4 regions of the Vreelandella sp. ssv genome follow, and region 4 is predicted to be linked to each of the others. Evidence: predicted binding sites of a transcription regulator. Region 4 holds the regulator's gene; each other region holds the start of a gene.
What was found. Region 4 encodes PhoB, which activates phosphate uptake and scavenging genes when phosphate is short. Its sites were predicted from a motif close to TGTCATANNNNTGTCANA; they were not measured.
Positions count from the first base shown of each region.

Region 1: AC5TBW_RS17380 (PhoX family protein) is a predicted target of PhoB. The motif match lies at 1,669-1,686, and genes of this name have one in related genera.
Region 2: AC5TBW_RS11215 (inorganic diphosphatase) is a predicted target of PhoB. The motif match lies at 2,235-2,252, and genes of this name have one in related genera.
Region 3: AC5TBW_RS03545 (CYTH domain-containing protein) is a predicted target of PhoB. The motif match lies at 2,293-2,310, and genes of this name have one in related genera.

Region 1 is NZ_CM182545.1:3,809,779-3,813,979, forward strand. It holds gene AC5TBW_RS17380 (PhoX family protein) at 1-1,604, opposite strand, end outside; gene AC5TBW_RS17385 (YbaN family protein) at 1,804-2,178, shown strand; gene AC5TBW_RS17390 (Lrp/AsnC family transcriptional regulator) at 2,223-2,729, opposite strand; gene AC5TBW_RS17395 (1-aminocyclopropane-1-carboxylate deaminase) at 2,933-3,949, shown strand; gene AC5TBW_RS17400 (DUF6482 family protein) at 4,079-4,201, shown strand, end outside.
Region 2 is NZ_CM182545.1:2,436,837-2,441,037, reverse strand. It holds gene AC5TBW_RS11230 (2-dehydro-3-deoxygalactonokinase) at 1-213, opposite strand, end outside; gene dgoD (galactonate dehydratase) at 232-1,380, opposite strand; gene AC5TBW_RS11220 (FadR/GntR family transcriptional regulator) at 1,424-2,143, opposite strand; gene AC5TBW_RS11215 (inorganic diphosphatase) at 2,293-3,000, shown strand; gene AC5TBW_RS11210 (carbohydrate kinase family protein) at 3,103-4,065, opposite strand; gene AC5TBW_RS11205 (aldo/keto reductase) at 4,132-4,201, opposite strand, start outside.
Region 3 is NZ_CM182545.1:751,755-755,955, forward strand. It holds gene AC5TBW_RS03535 (L-threonylcarbamoyladenylate synthase) at 1-414, shown strand, start outside; gene AC5TBW_RS03540 (ion transporter) at 428-1,321, opposite strand; gene AC5TBW_RS03545 (CYTH domain-containing protein) at 1,373-2,272, opposite strand; gene AC5TBW_RS03550 (TIGR00153 family protein) at 2,410-3,090, shown strand; gene AC5TBW_RS03555 (inorganic phosphate transporter) at 3,101-4,201, shown strand, end outside.
Region 4 is NZ_CM182545.1:4,179,555-4,183,755, reverse strand. It holds gene AC5TBW_RS19185 (chorismate--pyruvate lyase family protein) at 1-506, shown strand, start outside; gene ubiA (4-hydroxybenzoate octaprenyltransferase) at 542-1,435, shown strand; gene phoB (phosphate regulon transcriptional regulator PhoB) at 1,559-2,248, shown strand; gene phoR (phosphate regulon sensor histidine kinase PhoR) at 2,251-3,549, shown strand; gene AC5TBW_RS19165 (hypothetical protein) at 3,850-4,158, shown strand.

The sequences.
Region 1 (4,201 bases), 370 kb from region 4:
GCTTCATTATTAGCACGTGGATTGGCCGCGTTGGTCGGTGCCAGATCGTAACCAATGCCGTGCTGTTCTAGGCGCTCACCGTCATTGGTATACGTCGGCGAGGAGCCCTCGGCGGTACGTTGGCTATTATTGGTCAGCGTCAGATAGACATCGCCTGATGTGGGATCCACAGAGGCCCACTCAGGACGATCCATCGGCGTGGCGCCCAACAAATCGGCTGCGTCGCAGGTATTGATGATGATACCTGCCGCATCGCCGTCGGCCAGCCCCAACGCCGCTGCCAGTGTACGACCGTCACGCGTTTGGGCACTTGGCGTTAGCGGCAGCCATTCACCGCTACCGTCGGCGTGGAAGCGAGCAACATAAAGGGTACCGTTATCCAAATATTTGTTGCCAATGGCAAGACGATCGTACTCCTCACCGGGACGGTTGGCATCGGCAGGGTCCCAAGCAGCATCGGAGACGTACTTATACACGTACTCGTTGCGGGAATCGTGGCCCGAGTAGTAAACCACTGGCTGACCGGCTTCCAGCTTGCCTAACCAGCACCCTTCATGGCGGAAACGGCCAAGCGCTGTCCGCTTGACTGCTCGCGCTTCGCTATAGGGGTCAACCTCCACCTGATAACCAAACGTGCGTGCCTCGTTGCGATAATCATCCTCCGCCCGCTCGCCACGCGGGGTGATATCAAAGCGCGCGAACTCATCCTTCTCCTCGGAGGTATCGCCTGCGGATGTGTCCCAACCGTAGCGGCTCTTGTCAGTGGGAATACCGATGCGGGCGTCATCCTGAAAGCGCTCGCCACGATTAACAAAAATATCAGGCCAGTTCTCTTCACAGGCAATATAGGTACCCCAAGGGGTTACCCCATTACCGCAATTATTGTTCGTACCACGGGTTTGCAGACCTGTCGGAGAGAACTGTGTCTTGACGTAGTCACTGCCTGCCACGGGCCCAGCCAGCTCCATCACCGTTGCACTAGTCAGGCGACGGTTATAACGGGATCCTGGCACATGCGCCCATTGGCCGTTGGCGTCTTTTTCGATTTCGACAAGCGTGACACCGTGAGCATTGATCTCGGTGCGCGACTCATCCGCGGGTCGCTTGCCCTCTTCGGCATTGGTAGGGCCGCCCTGAGGCGCCCAAAGGGCGGCCTGATCAATATATTCATTGTTGAGGGCCAGCACGAAACGACGCGACGCGTTGTCGGCATCCAAGGCAAAACCGGCCATGCCGTCATGGTGCATGCCCACACTTTCTGCCTGTCGTTCAGCCGTCATGGCCTGATCGGCCTGCCACGCATCGCCTGTACTCAATGGCGTGCCCCAAGGCACTAATACCTGGGCCACATAGCCTTCCGGCACCACGATCGCGTCGGTATGGGAACCGCGTACCGCTTCAAAGGCGAGCGACAGGGGTGTCTTCTGCGCGCCACTTGAAGCCAGCGCCTGGGCAGCACCACCAAAACTGAGCATGGAAGCCGCCGCCACTCCTAAACCACCACGCATTACATCACGCCGAGAGACATGCCGCGCCAATACCTCAGCAAAAGGCTGGTTGCTGCTGTTATTAAACAGACGATGATCTTCGATCTCTTTACTCATGGTGGTCTCTCCCTGATCGTTTGTAAGCCAACGATTTAACTTGCAGAAGACACTAATTAAGTGAAATGACAGGATAATGACGAGTTGGCTTCATTTAGATGAAGAGTGTCAGCCCGCGTGGCAAAGCCGTGATATAAAACCATACTTATCCACACGTAATGCGTTGCGCTGGGTAACAGCGGGCCAATCGGGAGCAAGGATGAGACTGATCAGCATCATATGGGTGGCGTTGGCGGCTATTAGTTTCAGCCTGGGGCTGGTAGGTATTTTTTTACCGCTAATGCCCACCACTGTTTTTATGCTCATCGCTATTTATTGTGCATCTAAAGGATCGACGCGGTTTGAGCAATGGATTCGCTCGCGCCACTATGTTGGTCCACTACTGCTAACCTGGGAAAAAGAGCGCGCCATACCCCGGCGCGCTAAATTAACGGCCGTTGGTATGATCGCGGCTAGCGCGCTGATTGTTGTCTGGTCACTCGGCCAAGGCTGGCTAAGCTGGGGGGTGGTTGCTTTCCTAATAATGATCGCTTTGTGGCTAGCTACCCGTCCTGAGCCCTCCTCTTTGCCTTGACACCGTTTAGGAAGTATCACTTCTAAAACTCAGCTAGCAAACCACTAAATCGGCACCTTATGGGTCGAGACCACCTCACGCAGACCCATAAACGAGCGGATCTGACGCACGCCGGGCAGGTAAAGCAGTTGTTCGGCGTGCAGCCTGTTAAAGCTTTGGCTGTCTCGCGTGCGCACCAACATAAAGTAATCAAACTCTCCGGTGACCACGTGGCACTCCATGCAGCCTGACACCTTCTGTGCCGCCTCTTCAAAGGCAGCGAAGGATTCCGGCGTCGAACGATCCAGCACCACGCCAATCAACACCACCATACCCGCCTGTAGCTGCTCCGGGTCTAGATGCGCCACCACCCGGCTGATTACCCCATCCCGCTTGAGCTTTTCCACCCTGCGTAAGCACGCCGCCGGGCTCAAGTTAACCTGTTCTGCCAGTGCCACATTGGAGAGCGTGGCATCGTCCTGAAGCAGTTTAAGGATACGCCGATCTGTTCGGTCTAGTTCAGCGGCCTGATCATCAGACTCAGGGCGTGAACGGGAGGTTTTTGAGCGCACTATTATTTACCTTATTCATCTATAAACACCATTTAATCCCATATAAAACATGTTTTATCAATTTTTATTGCTTTAAAACAGCCAACTTTGCAACACAAAAATCATAGCTAACACTTACTATAAATAGCAGAGAGCACGCCAATTGTTCACAACAACCTTAGCCGCCCTATATCGCAACTAATGTTTTAAAGCTGGAGATTGCTATGAACCTCGAACGCTTCCCACGTTACCCGCTCACCTTTGGCCCTTCTCCTATCACACCTCTCAAACGTTTAAGCGAACATTTAGGCGGTGAAGTCGAGCTTTACGCCAAGCGCGAAGACTGCAACAGCGGCTTAGCCTTTGGCGGCAACAAAACGCGCAAGTTGGAGTACTTGATTCCTGAAGCATTGGAGCAGGGCTGCGATACGCTGGTATCTATTGGCGGTATCCAATCCAACCAGACCCGCCAGGTAGCCGCGGTGGCCGCTCACCTGGGTATGCAGTGCGTACTGGTGCAAGAGAACTGGGTGAACTACTCCGATGCAGTCTATGACCGCGTGGGTAATATTGAGATGTCCCGCATCATGGGCGCCGATGTGCGCTTGGATGACGCGGGGTTCGATATCGGCATTCGCCCCAGCTGGGAGCAGGCGATGGAGGATGTTCGCCAGCGCGGCGGGAAGCCCTTTCCGATTCCGGCGGGTTGTTCCGAACACCCTTACGGCGGCTTAGGCTTCGTGGGCTTTGCCGAAGAGGTGCGACAGCAGGAGAAAGAACTGGGCTTCACATTTGACTATATCGTAGTGTGCTCGGTCACCGGCAGCACCCAGGCGGGCATGGTGGTGGGGTTTGCCGCCGATGGCCGTGCCCAGCGAGTGATTGGCATTGACGCCTCCGCCAAGCCTGAGCAAACCCGTGAACAGATCCTGCGCATCGCGCGCAATACGGCCGAGCTGGTGGAATTGGAAGGCGGTATTAGCGATGACGATGTTATTTTGGATACTCGTTACGGCGGCCCCGAGTACGGCCTGCCCAACGAAGGCACACTAGAAGCCATTCGCCTCTGCGCCCGTCTGGAAGGCGTACTCACCGACCCCGTCTACGAAGGCAAATCCATGCACGGCATGATCGACATGGTGCGCAACGGTGAATTTCCCGCGGGTTCCAAGGTGCTCTACGCCCACCTGGGCGGCGTACCCGCGTTAAATGCCTATAGTTTCCTATTTCGCAATGGATAAGGCGTAAAATACCTTCCTCAAACCGTCTGATCCAGTGCCCCAATAAACCTGATCAGACGGTTACTGCTGTACAAATAGAGCACACCCTTTAGTCTTGGCGTATAAGATGTTCACTCATGAGGATACGCCATGTCTTCAACACTTCCCGCGCACATTACCGTTGACGATCTTGCCCAATACCCAGCGCCGCTACCCGAGGTTGAGGTACATGGGCTCGATAGGGGTTGGTACATCGTTCGCCTATATCAGGGT
Region 2 (4,201 bases), 1.7 Mb from region 4:
ATTCGTCAGGCCAGAGGCGGGCAACCAATCACCCACCAGCCTTAACAGCTCGGCTTCGTACTCGTTGGCCTTAAGCGCCAGCATGCCCTTATCGCTGTTGGCTTGGGCAATCACGTGGTCATGTTGATCCAGCCCCCAGGCACGAAGATTGCTGGAGCCCCAGTCAACGGCAATCCAGGTTAATCGATCTGCAATGACAGATGTTTCGCTCATCTCGGTTAATCCCATGGCTTACCACTCCGCAATAGAGCCATCTTCATGAGTCCAGACCGGGTTGCGCCAGCGGTGACCCACTTTGGCACGTTCCTCAACGAATTCTTCGTTGATCTCAACACCAAGGCCTGGGCCTTGGGGGATGGCGCAAAAGCCGTCTTCAATGGCGAGGGCGGATTTATCGACCAGGTAATCGAGGACGTCGTTGCCCTGGTTGTAGTGAATGCCCATGCTCTGTTCTTGGATAAAGGCGTTGTGGCTGACCGCATCCAGCTGTAAAGAGGCGGCCAGGGTTAACGGGCCGAGGGGGCAGTGGGGGGCTAAGGCGACATCATAAGCGGAGGCCAGGGCGGCGATTTTGAGACCTTCGCTGATGCCGCCGCAGTGGGAAATATCCGGCTGGATAATGTCGATCATGCCGTCGGCCAGCAAATCGCGGAACTGGAAGCGGGTATGCAGCCGCTCGCCAGTCGCCAATGGGTAGCCCAAACCACCGGCGATATCTTTCAAGCAGGGCAGATGTTCGGGGGCGACCGGCTCTTCCACAAACATGGGGTGGAAGGGTTCCAGCTCACGCAGCAGCGCTTTGGCCATGGGGCGGTGCACGCGGCCATGAAAGTCGATGCCGATGCCTACATCTGGTCCAACGGCGTTGCGGGCTTCGGCTACCCGGGCGACGGCTTCATCGACCTTGCGATGTGAATCGACGATTTGCATCTCGGGGGTGCCGTTCATTTTAAAAGCCGTGAAGCCTTTTTCGACCAGCGCTTTAGCGCCAGCTCCCACATCGCTTGGGCGGTCGCCACCGGTCCAGGCATACATGCGCATTTTGTCGCGCACGGCACCGCCTAACAGCTGGTGAACGGGCACACCCAGATCACGACCTTTAAGATCCCACAGCGCCTGGTCAATACCGGCAATCGCACTCATCAGAATAGGGCCACCACGATAAAAACCGGCGCGATACATGATGTTCCAAAGATGCTCAATGCGGTGTGGGTCTTGGCCGATCAAGTAGTCAGAAAGCTCGTGCACGGCGGCTTCAACGGTTGCCGCGCGGCCTTCAATCACGGGTTCACCCCAGCCGTAGCAGCCTTCGTCAGTCTCTATTTTAAGGAACAGCCAACGCGGAGGAACTTGCCAGGTCTTGAGTTTGGTAATTTTCATGTTCGGTCATCCTTCTGAATAGGAGGTATTCATTGCGTATTTGTCAGCTGACGATGCCAAGGTCGATAGCAGTCCTGCGCAGCACTTCTCTTGCGGCGGATTCTGCGGCGCTGGCATCGCGGTTGCGGATCGCGTCAAGCACCTGGCGGTGGCGCGTGAGACTGTCGTCTAAGGTGCCAGTGCGGTGTTGCGAGCGGTGTATCAGCGCCATGATCGAAGGGCGCAGTAAGTGGCCCATTTGCCGCCAGACTAAATTGTGGCTGGCCCGGTAGGTGGCGTCGTGAAAGGCGACGTCGTACTCGGCATGCTCAGCACGGACTTCCACACTGCCTGCGGTGCGCTCCATGCCCGCAAAGGCGCTCTCCAGACGTTCTATGTCTTCAGCCTGGGCTGCCTGGGCGGCAAGCCCTGCGACCACCGGTTCAGCAGAAAAACGAAAGGCGTAAATGGCCCTTACCAGCTGCGGATCAAGATCTACTAGCCCGGTCATCCATTCGCTCATCAGCGGGTCGAGTAGATGCCAATCGCCCATCTCGCGAACCAGCGTGCCACGGCCCGCGGTGCGCTCTAATAGCCCTGCAGCGGTGAGGCTGGTGAGTGCGTTACGCACTTGGTTCCGGCTAACGGCAAAGTGTTTGCCGATATCCAGCTCACGGGGGAAAACATCACCTGGCTGCCAATGGCCTGCCAGCAGAGCCTGGGCGAGCAAACGGGCTAACTGTTCAGCGCCACCCTGGTGGGGCGGCAGAGCGTCCAGCGTCATCTGTAATCTCTTGTTCTTTATTGGATGAATTCTAGTCTATTAAATGTCTGACATTTAAACAAGTCGTGACATGTTGGTCTCCATTTAAGTCTGTCATTACTACGTCATTTATCCACGCTAACGTATTTGAATAACTAACGGAGAACATCATGCGGAAAAAACTATTACTTACTTCTCTAGCGTGCATTGCTGCTTTGACATCCACGGCTCAGGCTGAGTCTTTAGGCGGATTGGGGTTTTCTGACACCACGCCCATTGCCCATAACATGAACTCAACCGATGAGTTCACTATTGTGGGTGATGTCGACTTGATGTCTATAGATGCCATCAATGCCGATGGTTCGGTAAGAGCCATTGTTGAAATACCAACGGGCACATCGGCGAAATGGGAAGTCAGTAAGGATGATCCCAAAGCGGTTTATTGGGAGTATAAAGACGGTGAGCCGCGCGTTGTGAATTACCTGGGCTACCCCGGTAATTATGGCGCTATTCCAGGCACTGCTCTGCCAAAAGAGTTGGGCGGTGACGGCGACCCACTCGATGTGATTGTTTTGGGCCAAGCTGTTCCACGTGGTGAAATTGTCGACGTGAAGGTTATTGGTGTTCTGAAAATGCTGGATGATGGGGAGCAAGACGACAAGCTAATTGCTGTTCTCACCCAGGATTCACCTTTTGCACATATTGAAAGCATGACGCAGCTGGATAGCGAGTACCCAGGTGTTAGTCAGATCATTGATCTGTGGTTTGCCAGTTACAAAGGGCCGGATGGCGGTATGGAAGGTCTAGGGTTTGAAGATGCGGAAGTGGCAAGGGAGGTGTTAGAAGCTGCCGCTGAAAACTTCGTGGCGACGCAATAATGGCCAAATTGCAGTAATTGGAAGTAGAACCTTTTAGCTGATCGTTGCTACTACCTAACTAACATCGGTGACCGCCCAGGCGGTCACCGAATTTGATAGCCATTAAGTGTTTCGAAGTGCTTCAATATCCCCTCGCGTTGGCAGCGCTGCATAAGCGCCTGGCCGAGTAACGGCATGGGCGCCGCAGCGGCAGGCGGTATCCACCGCACGGTGGAGAAAATCAGCATCGCTCTGCCAGTTTTCATTGATGCCATGGGCCGAGAGCTCCGCTAGCAGTCCGCCAATAAAGGCGTCGCCTCCCGCGGTGGTATCCACCGCCTCTACTTTGGGTGGCGCAATTCGCTGGTCGATACCGACACCTTTGAGTACGACGTCATTGGGGCCGTCAGTAAGCAAAATAACTTTTACCCCGGCCGCCAGCCGCTCTGATAGCCACGATTCTGCAGGATGATCGGCGCGCAAGTAGTCGAGCTCTTCCATTGACAGCTTGAGCAGCTCAGCGCCGTCCAGCAGTTGTGTAACTAAGTTGGCATCCGCTTCGCCATTGGGCCACAGGTTGTGGCGTAGGTTGGCATCGACACTGACCAGGCAGCCTGCGCGCTTGGCCATGGTGGCCATCGCCAGGGTAACGTCGGCGATCTCTGGGTCGGTCAGACTGTTACTGCACAGGTGCAGAATGGCAGGGTTCTCGAATACGCCATGGGGTAAATGTTCAAGGCGATAAAGCAGATCAGCGGCGGGCGGACGGTAAAAATCAAAAGTACGCTCGCCAGCTTCATCACGGGAAACAAACGCCAGCGCCGTGCGCGACTGTTTAGTGAACACAACGCCGCTGGTGTCCACGCCGTGACTTTCGAGTTCACGTACCAGGAAGTGTCCAAAGGTGTCGTCGCCCACCATGCCTAAAAATTGACTCGGTACTCCCAGGCGAGCGCAGGCGACTGCCACGTTAGCGGGAGCGCCACCGGCGTAGGGCGTAAAGGTTTCCTGGGCATCCGTAGCCGCCCCTAAACGGCTGGAGAGCATATCGACCAGGGCTTCGCCAAACGCGATAACTGGCGTCATAAGTGGCTCCTTAGTGTCATTAACGTAATAGTTGTTTTATACCGCGTCGATTTTATAGAAATAGCCTTATGCCACGCAGTGGCCACGGGCAGCTTCAAGCAATTCATACCACACTTCCCTGGGCAGCGTGGCAGGG
Region 3 (4,201 bases), 860 kb from region 4:
GATTTATCAGAGATCGGCACCTACGCCAAAGTGGATAACGGTGTGTTTCGGCTACTGAAAGCCCACACCCCAGGGCCTTACACCTTCATTCTGGATGCCACGTCTGAGGTGCCGCGTCTGCTGCTGCACCCTAAGCGTCGCTCCATTGGCGTGCGCGTGCCGGACCACCGCATCACCCACGCCTTATTGGCCGCATTGGGTGAACCGTTGATGAGCGTCACGCTGATTCCCGTGGGCGATGACCAGCCCATGAATGACCCGGAAGAGATACGCGAGCGTTTTGGCGCGCATCTGGATGCCATCATCGACGGTGGCGCCTGCCATTTAGACCCCACTAGCGTTATCGACCTGCGCGAACTGCCCCCCGTTATCATCCGTGAAGGGCGCGGGGATATCACGCCCTTCCAGGCTTAAATGTAGACGTGAGCTAGTCAGAAGAGGGGGCTTCTTTCTCGTCTTTCTCATCCTTCTTGCGCGGGTCTTCGCTGTCTTCATCGAGCCAGGTCCCGCAGCGCAAGCAGTAGCGGGCGCGCTTTTCATGGCGGTCGTGCCCGCAGCCGGGGCAGGCTTCCTCAGAGTGACGGTCCTCACGAATCGAGCGGATCACCTGAGCGGAGAAAACCCCGGTGGGCACGGCGATAATCGAGTAGCCGAGCAGCATCAGAATCATGGTGATGGCTTTGCCCAGCGCGGTGGCGGGCACGATGTCGCCGTACCCGACCGTCGTCATGCTCACGATGGCCCAGTACATCGACATCGGGATGCTGGTAAACCCGGCTTCTGGGGATTCAATGGTGTACATCAACGCCGCGAACAGCGTGACCACCATAAAAATAGCCGAAAAAAACAGCAGTATTTGACGCATGCTGCGTTTGAGGGCATCTATAAGCAGGCTGGCTTCGCCGACAAACTCCATCATCCGTAAAATTCGGAAAATCCGCAGCACCCGCAGCAAGCGAACAATGACTAGCCCGTGGGCACCCGGTACGAGTAATACCAGCCAGGTAGGCAACACGGCGATTAAGTCGACGATCCCATAAAAGCTCTTTAAATAGAGCAGCGGGCGCTCCAGGCAGTAGATGCGCACGATCAACTCAATACTGAACAGCAGCGTAAACATCCATTCAACATATAAAAATATATGCCCGTAGCGCTCGGCATAAACCTCAATACTGTCCAGCAGGATGACCGCAACGCTTAACAGAATCGCCACGATTAAGGCGATATCAAAGGCTTTTGCGCCCGGTGTGTCAGACTCAAAAATAATGTGAAACAGGCGGGTGCGTAGGCCTTCCGCGCCAGGTGTTAAATTTAAATTCATTGCATCATCCTGAAGTAGGCCTCAATACAGTCCTGAAATAGCGTTAGGCCGCTAGCGTAGCGCGGTTTGGTACGCCAAGCGATGGGCCAGTGCCAACGCAGCTTTACCGTAAGCGCTATTGGGCTGGCCGTGGTTGTCGAGTGCGCCAGGTAGCGCTTGGGCAAAACCGCGTGCGGTAGCATCCAGCGCGGGGTGGGCGGCAAGGGTAGCCAGCGCCTGTTGGGCATCGGTTAAAAAATCTGCTTGTTGGCTATCGTGGTAGGCATCCAGCGCTAGGGTGGCGCGGTGTAGCCACTCAGCAAGGGAGTGCGCTTCAGGTAGGTGCCAGCGCTGTTGGCTTAGCGCATTGCCGCGGGCGGCTTTGCTACTATCCGAAGGACGCAGGGGCACCTGCTCGGCCAGGACCATTGCCAACGCCCACAGCGTTTCCGGGTCGCCGCGCTTTAATTCCAGCTCCACCTCGCGAATCGACGTATGGTAACCGCCGCTGATAATCTCGCCCTCATCCAGTACCAGCTCGATATGACTCTCCTGACCCGTTGAAGTGTCGATCAGTTGCCAACTGCGCCGCGAAAAATCGGTGCTGAGCTGAGGGGCCAGGGAGTCAAGGATACTGCCCAGCTCTCCCTGAAACGGAGGAAGCTCGGCAAGGGAGACCAGATCCAGGTCGGGGCCAGCCACTTGCCACTCCCACTCCTCACGTTGTGAGAGCCCACCGCCCCCCTGGCCTGCGGTTTTCACCGTTTGCAGCACTTTGCCGTCCACTTTGCGCAGGCGAACCGCAATGCGCGCCTTGGCTAGCTCCCCATTTGGGGTATCAAAATAAGTGTTGGTTAATGTCTGCTGAAGCGCTGGTGTTGAAGCGAGGTGCGGGTGCTTAATAAGGGCGGTAGGCCCTTCTGGTGCAAGGGCAAGCTTCAATTCCACTTCCATGGGGGTTAGGTTTTTCATGACACTCGCCACCTCGTTATCGTGACATTTAAATGAATATTTGATTACATTTGTGAACTTTTCATGACGGCGGCGGGCGCACTCTTTATACTGGCGCCGCCATTTCCAGGCTTCCCGAAAACAGGCTAAAAGGCATTATGGTTACCTCCAATCCTTTTTCTTCGATGTTTGGCCGCTCGCCATTCCAGCCGTTATTGGCCCATATCGTCAAGGCGAATGACTGTGCCGATCAACTGTTGCCATTTTTTGAAGCAACGCTTGCTGATGACTGGGACAAGGCGGCTGAACTGCGCGAAAACGTCACCCGCTTAGAGCATGACGCCGATACGCTGAAAACAGAGTTGCGGTTGAACCTGCCCAACACCATGTTTCTACCGGTGTCGCGTTCTGATCTGCTCGACCTCATCAGCGTGCAGGACAAAATCGCCAATAAAACGCGCGACATTACCGGCATTATGCTGGGCCGTAAAATGCGTGTGCCTGACGAACTGGCCGACCCGATGCGTGACTACATCCGTACCAGCGTTGCCTGCGTTGCCCAGGCGCGCCAGGCACTGGAAGAGCTCAAGGATCTGCTCGAGTCCGGCTTTGGAAAAAACGTCTCTGATGTGATGCAGAACATGATCCGTGAACTGCACACCCTCGAGCATCAAGCCGACGACCAACAGGTGACGATCCGCCGCCAGCTGTTCGCGCTTGAAAGCCAGCTACCGCCGGTAGACGTGATCTTTCTCTACAAGATCATTGAATGGGTTGGCGAACTATCTGATCGCGCTGAGCGTGTGGGTAGCCGTCTGCAGATCCTGACTGCCCGCTAAGGGGACCTTCATGCTGATTATTGCCCAGTACGGTGAAATCTTCATTATTCTGGCCTGTTTGTTCGGCTTCTTCATGGCATGGGGCGTTGGTGCGAATGACGTAGCCAATGCGATGGGAACCTCGGTGGGATCGAAAGCGATCACCATCAAACAAGCCATTCTTATTGCCGTTGTTTTTGAATTCCTCGGTGCCTGGTTGGCTGGCGGCGAAGTTACCAATACGATCCGTAAAGGTATTATCGACCCCGAGCTTCTGCGGGATGACCCGCAACTGCTGGTATACGGCATGCTGGCAGCCCTCCTGGCGGCTGGTACATGGCTGCTGGTAGCGTCCATGAAAGGCTGGCCCGTTTCTACTACCCACTCGATTGTCGGCGCGATTGTCGGCTTCGCGGTCGCGGGGTTAGGCCCGGCAACGGTCGACTGGGGTGCGGTGGGCACGATTGCCGCCAGTTGGGTCGTTTCTCCTTTACTGGCGGGTACGATCGGCTTCGTGCTGTTTAAATCGGTGCATCATCTGATTTTTGAAGATGCCAATCCGTTTACGGCCGCTAAACGCTACGTGCCGGGCTATGTGTTTCTGGTAGGTTTCATCGTTTCGATGGTCACGCTGACCAAAGGGTTGTCCCATGTGGGGCTGGACCTGTCCTTTAATAAGAGCCTGCTGCTATCGATTTTGCTGGGGCTGGTGATTATGGGCATTGGTTTGGTGATGCAGCGGCGTATCAAGTTCGAGCACAACACAAATGATCACTTCGGCTATGCCAACGTAGAGCGCGTGTTTGGCGTGCTGATGATTTTCACCGCCTGTGCCATGGCTTTTGCCCACGGTTCAAACGATGTGGCCAATGCGGTTGGCCCGCTGGCCGCAGTCATCAGCGTGGTCCAAACCGGCGGTGAAATTGGCAGCTCTGCGCTGGTGCCCTGGTGGGTGCTGGTACTTGGCGGCGGTGGCATCGTGGTAGGCCTTGTTACCTATGGCCATAAAGTTATCGCCACAGTTGGTACGGGCATTACCGAGCTCACGCCGAGCCGCGGTTTCGCCGCGACCCTGGCGGCGGCCACTACGGTCGTGCTGGCTTCAGGCACCGGTCTGCCGATTTCCACGACC
Region 4 (4,201 bases):
CCATGAGCCCTCCCTGGTGGCAGTGGGTTGCCTCTACCGACTCATTAACCGCTCGCTTAATTGCCGCGGGTGATGAGAAACAGTTTCGGGTTCGACTGTTACGCCAGGGGGTCGGCTGGCCTCGACCTGATGAGGCTCAGCTACTTGGTATTGGCGCCAAGCGTTACGCATGGCTGCGTGAAGTCGCGCTGTGCTTAGATGAAACACCGTGGGTGGTGGCGCGGTCAGTTGCTCCGCTTACGCAGTTAAAGGGCCAGCGTTTGGAAGGATTAGGTGAGCGCTCGCTGGGTAGCTGGCTATTTCGACAACCCGGTTTAGTGCGTGGACCGGTCGAAGCTACGTCTCACCCCCCTCAGTTTGCTAGTGTAAATGGAATCGACAGTCGCTGCGCTTGGGGCCGGCGCTCAGTTTTTCATCAGGGCTATAAGCACGGTGGGTTATCGTTACTGGTTCAAGAGTATTTTTTGCGGGCGATGGCGGATGAACTTGATTTGCCGTCGCGCTAGGCTAACAGCTGCGTTTTATTTTTCGTGAGGTAAGCATGGATCGTTCACTGTTGCGGCCGAAGGGATGGTCTCGCGTAGCAGATTTTTTACAGTTGATGCGCCTGAATCGACCCATTGGCACGTGGCTGTTGATGTGGCCGACGCTTTGGGCGCTTTGGTTTGCCGCTGAAGGGGTACCAGGCCGAAATACCCTGCTGATTTTTATTGCGGGCGTTTATGTCATGCGGGCAGCCGGATGTGTGGTGAATGATTATGCAGACCGTCATTTCGACGGCCATGTGAAACGCACTAAAAGCCGTCCGCTCGCGACGGGCCGCATTAGTGAAACCGAGGCACAACTGCTGTTTATTGGGTTGGTCGCCGCGGCATTTATTTTAGTGTTACTGACCAATTGGTTTACGGTTTTACTCTCGCTGGGCGGTGTGCTGCTGGCCATTATTTACCCTTTTATGAAGCGCTATACCCACTTTCCACAGGTGGTGTTGGGGGCGGCATTCTCATGGGCGATCCCAATGGCTTTTGGCGCCGTGTTGGGCCATGTGCCGCTGGAAGCGTGGCTGCTTTTCGGTGCAAATGTGCTGTGGACGGTGGCCTACGATACCCAGTACGCCATGGTCGATCGCGACGATGATATAAAAATTGGTATTAAATCGACGGCTGTGTTGTTTGGTAGGGCAGATCGCTTAATGATTGGTTTGCTGCAGGTGTCCACGCTGATGCTGTTGGCATGGGTTGGGTGGCGAGTCGGTTTAGGTGGATTTTTCTGGTTGGGGCTTGTCGCCATGGCAGCGACTTTTCTCCACCAACAGCGGTTGATTCACCACCGTGAGCGAGATGCCTGCTTCCAGGCGTTTCTCAATAATCATTGGTCGGGTTTACTGATTTTTGCCGGTATTGCGCTAAGTTGGTGGCCGGTGGCGGGTCAATAGAAGCCATTGTCATGTAATTGTCATCAAGTCATGGTGTTATCGTCACTGACATGTCATTGAATTGTTTTTCTTTGAGCTAGTTTTCTTCGAGCTAATTCTTTTTGAACACCGTGAGGCTCTGGTATGACCGCCAAGACCGTTCTGATTGTCGATGATGAGTCGTCGATTCGCGAAATGATCGCGGTCGCGCTGGAAATGGCTGACTATCGCGTGCTCGAAGCAGATAACGCCCAGGATGCTCATGCCATGGTCGTCGACCACCAACCGGATTTATTGCTGCTTGACTGGATGATGCCCGGCACCAGCGGTATTGAGCTAGCTAGGCGCTTAAAGCGCGAAGAAGCCACGGCTGAAATGCCCATTATTATGCTGACCGCTAAAGGCGAAGAGGATAATAAGATTCAAGGGCTTGAAGCCGGTGCAGATGACTATATCACCAAGCCATTTTCTCCCCGAGAATTAGTGGCACGGCTAAAAGCGGTGCTGCGTCGTGCGACGCCACGTGGCGTTGAGGACCCGATTGAGATTAATGGCCTGCTGCTGGATCCGGTAAGCCACCGGGTAAGTGCTCACGGCAAAGCGCTTGAAATGGGTCCAACAGAGTATCGGTTGCTGCAGTTTTTTATGACCCATCAAGAGCGCGCTTACACGCGTAGCCAACTGCTTGACCAAGTATGGGGTGGCAACGTGTATGTCGAGGAGCGCACGGTCGATGTGCATATTCGTCGCTTGCGCAAAGCGTTGGGTGATGTGCATCAAAATCTGATTCAAACGGTTCGGGGCACCGGATACCGTTTCTCTGCACGGGTGTAAATGTGCGCCTATGGAGCCGTGAACTGTGGCGACTAGCGTGGTTGGCCACGCTAGGAACTTGTCTGGGCTGGTTATTGGGCTCAGCAGGGCTAGGGCTTGCGGCAGGGCTTGGGGTATGTCTGTTTTATCATTTGCGGCAACTACGCGAACTTTATTTGTGGCTGACTCTTCACCCTCACGACGAGCCGCCTGCCGCTCGTGGCATGTGGGGCGAGTTGTTTGATCGTTTATACCGCTATCAGAAAAGCCAACGTATAACGCAAAGCAGGCTGCGCTCTACTTTAGCGCGTATTCAAGAGTCGTCAGAAGCGATGCGCGACAGTGTGGTCATGCTTGATCGCCACGGTGATTTAGAGTGGTGGAATAGCGCCGCCACCGCCATGTTGGGGTTACAAACTGCCCATGATCGGGGCCAACACATTACCAATCTGCTGCGCGATCCAAGTTTTATTAGTTACTTCAATGCGCGCAACTATAGTGAACCTCTAACGCTAACCTCACCCATTGATGAGCGCCGCATCTTGCAGTATCAAATCACCCTCTATGGTGACGATGAGCGGCTAGTAATGGCACGAGATATCACCCGCTTGCATCGCCTTGAGCAGATGCGGCGTGATTTTGTCGCCAATGTTTCCCACGAGCTACGCACTCCTCTAACGGTACTTTCCGGTTATTTAGAAACCTATAGCGATATCGCTGATCAGCTCCCCCCGCGACTTGGTAAAAGTATTCACCAAATGCAGGAGCAGACACAGCGAATGCAGAACTTGGTCAACGATTTACTGCTGCTCTCGCGCTTGGAAATCGATCAGGGCGGTAAAGACCATCACCCGTTGCCCCTGGGCCCTTTACTGCAAAGCATCTGTGCTGATGCGCTGGCGTTGTCGCATCAGCGGCATACTATTACTGTCGCACTCGAAAGCGATGCACGTCTGCTGGGTAGTGAGCAGGAGATTCGTAGCGCCATTTCTAACCTCGCTTTCAATGCCGTTCGCTATACGCCAGCAGGTAGCCACATCACATTGCGCTGGAAAGCTAGTGCGACAGGCGGCGGCTGTATTGATGTGGAAGACAATGGTGAAGGTATCGATCCCGTTCATATTCCCCGGCTAACCGAGCGTTTTTACCGTGTCGATAAAGGCCGCAGTACCACTACGGGTGGCACAGGTTTAGGCTTAGCCATTGTTAAGCACGTATTGTTACGCCATGACGCGCAATTACAGATTGAATCCCATCCCGGTAAAGGCGCGCTATTCCGCTGTTCATTTCCCGCCTCTCGCCTTCTAGCGCCCAGTCAGTAACTTCGATGCACAATTCTTGTAGAGGTGTGCAATATTGGCATGCAAGATTGGTAAAACTTTGCTCATGTGCCATTTTTACACAGTATTTAACCTTGTCTAACGCTTATAATAGCTCTATATAATATATATTGTATTTATTTAAGTTGTTGATTTTTATGTTTTTAATATTTTATTTAGTCTTTCTGGCATACCCAATGCAAGTTATGAGATAGGAAAGATGACCGCAGGAAATGCTGGCTTGAAAATAAGCCTTTCTTTCTTAACCAAGCGGTATTAAACAGCGATCAGAGGTGGAATATGATGTCCAAGGATTTTCTCAAGAAAGCTGGTATTTTAGGTGTTTCTCTTGGCCTGATGGCAAGCCCATTAGCGTTTGCACAAACAGATGAAAACTCTGCAATTGATGAGAACCAGGGTATCACGGCAGACGAGCAGCCGATGGAGAGCCATTCTCAAGATTCAGCATCTGATGATTATGAAAAAGAAGATTTGACTACCGATCACGGTACTCAGGGTCCAGATACAGTTGAAGATCCAGAATCAATGGATACGGGTAGTGATGACGAAAACTCTCCCGAAGAAGTTGTTAAAGAAAACAGCGCTAGTTAATCTTTTTTAGATTTTAAGATATCTAGGAATACTTCCTCATTGG